DNA from 2 places in the Lysinibacillus phoenicis genome. Region 1 is predicted to be linked to the other one. Evidence: riboswitches for the same ligand, from Rfam matches in the RefSeq annotation. Region 1 holds a riboswitch; the other holds the start of a gene.
What was found. A riboswitch is a leader RNA that binds a small molecule or an ion and turns the genes downstream of it on or off. The one in region 1 is predicted to bind lysine.
Positions count from the first base shown of each region.

Region 1 (4,195 bases):
TATTTGAGGAAGCAGAGCTATCGGCTGAACGGGAAGTTACAGGCAACTGGACATGGTTAATTCCACCGCTTTCACCTGCAACAACGCATATTTTCCATAAGCCCTATGTAAATGTCTATCATACACCAAATTATTTTTATCAAAAACCATGCTATTAACAATAGAAGACTCTTCAATTTCCTATCAGTAAATTTATCAATTAATTGTATTTTAAGAAGAGGGTGATCCACTATGTTGGAGCAGCAAATTCCAGATATCCCGTGGCAACAATTGACCACACCTTATGGAAGAGGTGCAGCCATTCCGCAGCTGATTGAAGAGGAAAATTACCGACAACTAGCTGAGTTAATTGAACATCAAGGTACACTTTGGCAGGTGACACCATGGGTTTTGTTAATCCTTTTAAAAAAGCTGGGTAGCCAAGATAGGGAGGATGTCTCCTTACAAGAAATTGAACTTTATTTAGCCGTTGCTCAGGCGATTACTGTGGATTATTTAGAGCCAACACAAACTGTTCAACCCATGCAGAAGCTGCTAGATAGAAACTACTTATGGACAGAAAATGAAGAGGATGACGATCAAGAGTGGGAAAGAGAAACGCCGACGGGCTATGAGCAGACAGCATTTTTAAGCTATTATTATTTCAGCTATCTACTCTTACAAGAGGCTATCCCTAGTTTAACGGCTATTACAGTGCACAATAACGAAGCAGCAGACCGTCTTGCGGAACTGCTAAGGTTATTAGAGCAGCTGAATAAATAGGTTGATAAAAAAGCAGATGAGAAACATATGCCATTTCCCATCTGCTCCAATTTAATGGACATATTCATCTTTAGAAGCTCTCATTGAGCAGAAGAAAAGTACCATTGCCACAACTACAAAAAGCCAGCCAGCAATATCCCAGCCACCGAATAAATCATGCAAGTAGCCAAAAAGAATAGGACCAATTGCGGCAAATAAATACCCTAAAGATTGTGCAAAGCCTGATAAATCTGCTGCTTCAAAGGCAGTACGGGTGCGAAGGGTGAAAAACATCATGGCTAATGCGAATGAAGAACCACCTGCTAATCCTAGAAGGACCATCCAAAGTACTCCAAGGCTTGTCCATTCCATTACAACACCAACAAAGCCTACTAAATAGAACGACGTAAACATCAGTACAAGAGGTCGCTGTGAAGTCATTTTACTAGCAATAATAGGCACAGCTAATGCCATTGGAACTTGAGAGAATTGCATAATAGAAAACATCCAGCCAGCCTTATCAGGAGCTAATCCTTGGGCAATATAGATTTCTGGAATCCAAGCTGCAGTCGTGTAGAATAATAAAGACTGTAAACCCATTGCGCCTGTGACGGCCCACGTAACAGGTGATTTCCATAGTGGTGGACCTGACTTTTTAGATGAGGTAGTTGGTTCAGGTTTATTTGATTTTAATTGAGGTATCCAAATTAAAATCGTAACGACAACAAGTACAAGAGCAATGGCCAAAGCCCCTTGCCAGCCTAATGATGAATTAGCTATTGGATAGCTAATACCTGCGCCAAGGCCAGCAGTTAAATTCATGGACATGGTGAAGAAGGCCATCAGTAAGCCTACATGGTATGGAAATTTCAATTTTAGTAATCCTGGAATGAGTACATTTCCAAAAGATATTGCTACGCCAATTAGCATAGTACCAAATATAAGTAATCCTGTTGTTCCAAGTGAGCGTAGAACTATCCCTAAGGCCAATAGAATAGTGGATAAAAATAAAGTAAGCTCAAGCCCTAGTTTACGTGCTACGATAGGTGCAAAAGGCGATATGATGGCAAAAGCAAGCAATGGAATAGTTGTTAGAAAGCCTGCTAATACATTAGAGATACCAAGATCATCACGGATAAAGGATATGATTGGACCAACAACAGTTAATGGCATTCGTAATGTAGAGGCAATAAAAATAACCCCAAAGACTAAAAGTAATGTTGTTCCTTTCCAGCTAATTTTTTTACTTGGATAACTAGCGGAATGATCATTTGTAGTCAAAATAACTCCCCCCTGTTATTAACCATTCTAATTGAACTACTATAACACTTTATCACACTATTAAAAATAGTAGAAGATTCATAAAATACAGAACATTTTCCGTGTTGTTGAAATGTCTATGGTCTTATGTTAGTATAATAATCATCATAAATTTAATAATTATATGCCTCATGTTTGTATTGAGGTAGAGGTCGCGATATTTATAAGTATGCTAATTGAAATGACAAGCATTGATGAGATTAGCTGAAAGGAAATATTGCCGAAGTGTGAGGGGACTTGAAAACCTCATGCTGGGGCTGTCTCCGAAAGGAACAGAACTGTCACGTTTGTACAACGTGTTGAGCTATCATTTAGGAAAAACTGAGGATTAACTTAGCCATCACATTGTTCATGTGATGGCATTTTTTTGCCTCATAAATAGGAAGGAAGCTATATCGTGAGTGAAATAAAAGTAAATCAGCTCGGTCATAACGAACCAAAGCTGAAAAAAGAATTAAAAAGCCGTCATATTACAATGATTTCTTTAGGCGGTACAATTGGTACGGGGCTATTTTTAGCTAGTGGTGGTGCCATTGCACAAGCAGGGCCAGGAGGCGCATTGCTTGCCTATGCCTTAATTGGTGTTATGGTGTACTTCCTAATGACGAGCTTAGGAGAGATGGCTGCTTATATGCCATCATCAGGTTCATTTAGTACGTATGCAACAAAATTCGTAGATCCAGCACTAGGCTTCGCTTTAGGTTGGAACTATTGGTATAACTGGGCAATTACGATTGCAGCAGAAATTGCAGCAGTGTCTTTAATAATGAAATATTGGTTCCCAGATAGCTCATCAGCACTTTGGACAGTATTATTTATTGCTGTTGTGCTAACGTTTAATTTACTTTCTGTAAAGAGCTATGGTGAAAGTGAATATTGGTTTGCTATGATTAAAGTAGCAACGGTCATTGTTTTTATTATTATTAGTTTATTAATGATTTTTGGTATTTTAGGTGGTCAGGCACCTGTAGGCTTCACAAATTTCTTTATTAGTGATGGGCCATTCCATGGGGGCTTCCTTGCTACCTTTGGTATTTTCCTGGCTGCAGGGTTTTCATTCCAAGGAACAGAGCTTCTAGGTATAACAGCTGGTGAAACTGATGATCCAGGTAAAAATATTCCGAAAGCTGTAAAATCCGTATTCTGGCGTATTCTTTTATTCTATATTTTAGCAATTGGTGCAATAGGAATGCTGATTCCTTTCACAGATGAGCGCTTATTATCAGAAGATATTGCAGTATCACCATTTACATTAGTGTTTGATCGCTTAGGTATCGCCTTTGCTGCGTCGTTAATGAACGCTATTATTTTAACGGCTATGCTATCAGCAGGTAACTCAGGGCTCTATGCATCATCTCGTATGTTATGGCAATTAGCGGTGGATGGTCATGCGCCTAAAATCTTTACAAAGCTTAGTCGCCGTGGTATTCCAATTTACGCGCTACTAGCAACATTAGCTGTAGGCTGTTTAGCATTTTTAGCGTCATTTTTCGGTGACGGTGTGGTGTATATCTGGCTATTAAATGCCTCTGGAATGTCTGGCTTTATTGCATGGCTTGGCATTGCATTTAGTCATTATCGTTTCCGTCGTGCATTCGACGCACAGGGCTTAGATCCAAAGCTATTACCTTATAAAGCAAAATTGTATCCATTCGGACCACTATTCGCCTTTACAGTTTGTATGATTGTGGTCATTGGACAAAATTACACAGCCTTTACAGGAGACAAAATCGATTGGTACGGTATTCTAGTTTCTTATATTGGAATTCCATTTTTCTTACTATTATGGTTAGGCTATAAAATTAAACATAAAACAAAAATGCTTCCACTTAATGAGTGTGATTTAAAAGTGGAGGATTAAATAGAAAAGCTGTTCTGTATACCGTTGTATGACGGTTGATAGGACGGCTTTTTTATATTTGGGCGTTAAATTTATTTCTTAATCTATATCATATATATGGTAATATACTATAGATGTGGAAAGTCATACTAATGGCTTTTTAGTTAGGAAGAGGTGCATGAAAATGCAAAAACATATTTTACTAGTTGAAGATGATGAGGCTATTCGTGAAATGGTAGAAAACTTTTTACTATTGGAAGGCTTCGGTGTTACAACTGCAAAGAATGGAGAAGA
Region 1 is NZ_JBDFMP010000002.1:2,542,844-2,547,038, reverse strand. It holds gene ABC382_RS14105 (nitric oxide synthase oxygenase) at 1-158, shown strand, start outside; gene ABC382_RS14100 (TraB/GumN family protein) at 232-762, shown strand; gene ABC382_RS14095 (CynX/NimT family MFS transporter) at 814-2,022, opposite strand; lysine riboswitch at 2,200-2,376, shown strand; gene ABC382_RS14090 (amino acid permease) at 2,459-3,922, shown strand; gene ABC382_RS14085 (response regulator transcription factor) at 4,086-4,195, shown strand, end outside.

Region 2 (4,195 bases), 2.0 Mb from region 1:
TTCCCTGCGTCTGCTAATTGTCGCATAACCTTCAGCACCTCTCCTACCATTTCTGGGTCCAGTGCTGATGTCGGTTCATCAAATAGCATTACTTCGGGATTCATAGACAGTGCTCGAGCAATTGCTACACGTTGCTTTTGTCCGCCTGAAAGCTGACGTGGCTTAGCGTTTACATATTGATCCATACCTACGATCTTCAAATATTTCAGCGCTGTTTCTTCCGCTTCTTTCTTCGAGCGCTTAAGTACTTTGATTTGGCCGACTGTGCAATTACTTAACACATTATGATTATTAAATAAATTGAACTGCTGGAATACCATTCCTAGATGGGTACGATATTCTTGGATATTGTGCTTTTCATCTAGGATGTCTTCTCCCTGATAAATTATTTGCCCGCCACTTGGTGTTTCTAATAAATTTATGCAACGAAGTAGTGTAGACTTACCAGAACCAGAGGAACCAATTAAACAAACAACCTCGCCTTTTTCCACTTGGAAATTCACATCTTTTAACACTTGGTTACGTCCAAATGATTTACTTAAATGTTCGATTTTAATGACTGCCATTTGTGCGTCCCCCTATACTGCTTCTTTTTGTTCTTTTTGATAGGCATCCGGTCCATCCAAACGTTTTTCAACATATAGAAGGATGCGAGATGCGGTAAATGTCATAATGAAATAAAGAACACATGCGACAAAGAACGATTCAAAATAACGGAAGTTGTTACCTGAAATTGATTTTGTTTGGAAGAATAACTCTGTTACGCCGATGACATTTAATACGGCTGTATCTTTAATATTCATAATTAGTTGGTTACCTGTTGCTGGTAAAACGTTACGTGCTACTTGCGGCAGGACTACGTGAAGCATGATTTGGAAGTGATTCATCCCAATCGCTGATGCTGCCTCGTATTGACCATTATCAATCGATACAATCCCACCACGCACAATCTCTGCCATGTATGCCCCTGTATTAAGAGAAACGACTAAAATACCTGCTGTGATAAAATGCATGTCAATTCCAAACGCGATATCTAATCCGTAGTAGACAACCATAGCCTGTACAATCATTGGTGTACCACGGAAAAATTCAACATAGCATGTTAGGATAAAATTAATAAGCTTCAGGCTATAAAATTTTATTCCTTTTTTACGAACTGGAATCGTATGCATAATTCCGATGAAAAATCCGATGAATGCACCAATAATTGTACTAATAATCGAAATCAGTAACGTATAATACGCACCTCGTAAAAACATTTGCCAGTTGTTTTCAATAATTGAAATTATCCATTCAAGACTCATGATGTTCCTCCTTACAATGTCATGTTGCTTGCTTATCTTTTTCGTGTCCTAGCTCTTTCTACCATTCTATGATTTGTCACGCTAGGACATTATCATTATGTAGAGAGGTTCTCATTTTGATAATGATGAAATGATCATGCACGGACCAGCAACTAGTCCGTGCCTTGTCATTATTGTGCTGCTGGTTGATTCTTAATCGCTTCCTCCATAATGGCTTGACGATCGTCTTCTGTAATACCTTTTAATATTTCGTTAATTTTTTCACGATTTGCATCTTCTTTGCGTAAACCTACAGCAATTGAAGTGTTAGAAAGATCTGTATCAAAGCCTTCTTCAAATGCAACATATGTGAACTTATCGTTCGCTGCTGCAGCGGAAATTCCTTCTGGACGTTCTGCTACATAACCATCAATTTTGCCAGCCTCTAAAGCAACACGCATTGCCGGGAAGCTTTCCATAGCAGTTTGTTTGTCTACACCTTTAATTTGATCAATAACTGTGTAGTTCGATGTATTTAATTGGGATGTAATTTTTGCACCAGAGAAATCTTGAATTGATTTTGCCCCTTCATATTTGCTACCCTTTTTAATCACCATTACGAAATCCGACGTGTAGTAGTTTTCAGTAAAGTCGATTGTTTTCTTACGTTCTTCTGTTGGTGACATACCCGCAATGATTGCATCAATTTTGTTTGATTGTAGCGCTGGTACTAAGCCGTCCCATTCCATTTTTACGATAACTAGCTCTTTGCCTAAGCCTTCAGCGATTTTTTTCGCCATTTGTACATCATAGCCGCCTGCATACTCTGCATTATCAGCAATTTTTACCGCGCCATTAGCATCGTCCTGCTGTGTCCAGTTGAATGGTGGGTAGCCAGCCTCCATTCCAATGCGGAATTCACCGCCGCCTTCTTCCTTGTCCGCGCCAGCATCACCTGAACCGCCGTCTTTTTTGTCGCTAGTGCCACATGCAGCTAGCACAATTGCTGTCATGATAGAGATCATTACTAACAACCATTTTCTTTTCATGAAAAACTCCCCTTTTCTGTAAAAAAATAAGACAACTGTACTAAAAAAGACCTAAGTTTATTGAACTTAGGTCTTACCTTTTATGACAGTTGCCCAAATCCTCACTATTATTTCCATATTTCCGAGATAGCACAACCTAGTAAACCTGGAAATCAATTTACTAGGACAGTCCTGCACTTATTCACTGCAGACCCAGCATAAAAGTACGAGCTCCTTTTATACTTCGGCGATATTTCCTTCTTCATTGCGTCTTCGCTTGCTTGTACTCAACAATGAACTAATAAATACCGCGCCTCTACCTCACTGGTAACATTCGTGAGGTTTGTTTATTTAATTGATATTTAGATACTACTATAAAACTAATATGTTCGTCAAGACGATTTTAACATTTTTCTGACTAATGACAATATTAGGTTATTATGCGTTCTCTATCCATTTTAAATCATTGAGCTTTCGTCAATATTTCTGAAAATTACAACATATTTTTATTATAGAGTATGTTTTCTATGTGAGAAAAGTTGTGTTTATTTCTTTTTTGCTCCTCTATACGATATAACATTAGTACTCTTTCAAAAATAGAATCGGTCGAAAGATTTCATTATGCACAAAAAAACCCTGCTGAACATTGTTCGCAGGGTTTAATGGTATTATGAATTTAATAATAAATCTTCTGGGTTTTCAATTAATTCTTTAACTGTTTTTAAGAATCCTACTGAATCTTTTCCATCGATGATACGGTGATCGTAAGAAAGTGCTACATACATCATTGGACGGATTTGAACTTCCCCATTTACAGCAACTGGACGGTTAACAATAGAATGCATACCTAAAATACCAGCTTGAGTACCGTTCATAATTGGTGTTGACATTAATGAACCGAATACACCACCGTTTGTGATTGTGAATGATCCACCAGCCATATCATTTAAGCCTAATTTTTTATCACGAGCTTTTGTCGCTAAGTTAGCAATATCTTTTTCGATTTCAGCGAAGTTTTTGCTGTTTGCATCACGTACAACTGGTACTACTAAACCTTCTTCAGTTGATACAGCGATACCGATATCGAAGAAGTTATTTAAATGAATTTCATCGCCAACGATTTGAGCGTTTACGTATGGGTATTTTTTCAGTGCTGCAACAACAGCTTTTGTGAAGAATGACATGAAACCAAGTTTGATGTCGTTTGCTTTCACAAACTCTTCTTGTTTACGTTTACGAAGTGCCATGATGTTTGTCATGTCAATTTCGTTGAATGTTGTTAACATAGCTGTTGATTGTTTAACTTCTAATAAACGTTTTGCAATTGTTTGACGACGACGGCTCATTTTTTCAATTGTTACACGATCAGAATTAGCTGCTGGTGTGAATACAACTGGGCCACCTGTAGTTGCTACTGGTGTAGGTGCTACTGCTGCCGCTGGTGCAGTTCCGTGTGCTGCTACATCTTGTACACGTACGCGACCTTGTGGATCTACTGGAGATACTGCTGCAAGGTCAATACCTTTTTCACGTGCAAGACGACGTGCTGCTGGAGATGCGATAACACGCTCACCAGAAGTTTCTTCTACTACTGGAGCTGCTGCCGCTGGTGCAGGAGCTGCTTGTGGTGCTGCTGGAGCTGGAGCTGCTTCAGCTGGAGCCGCTGCTGGTGCAGGTGCTGCGCCTTCGCCTGCTTCTACTACTGCGATAACTTGACCAACTAGTACAGTATCGCCTTCTTCAGCTAAAATTTGTGTTAATACACCTGCTTCTTCAGAAATGATTTCAGCGTTTACTTTATCTGTTTCAAGTTCAACGATGAATTCACCTTTTTCAACGCGATCGCCCACTTTTTTAACCCACTGTGCGATACTACCTTCTGTA
Region 2 is NZ_JBDFMP010000002.1:562,316-566,510, forward strand. It holds gene ABC382_RS04030 (amino acid ABC transporter ATP-binding protein) at 1-566, opposite strand, end outside; gene ABC382_RS04035 (amino acid ABC transporter permease) at 579-1,304, opposite strand; gene ABC382_RS04040 (transporter substrate-binding domain-containing protein) at 1,475-2,332, opposite strand; lysine riboswitch at 2,452-2,638, opposite strand; gene odhB (2-oxoglutarate dehydrogenase complex dihydrolipoyllysine-residue succinyltransferase) at 2,980-4,195, opposite strand, start outside.
Region 2: it holds a riboswitch for lysine, as region 1 does, so the genes downstream of both, ABC382_RS04040 (transporter substrate-binding domain-containing protein) here and ABC382_RS14090 (amino acid permease) in region 1, are expected to answer to the same signal.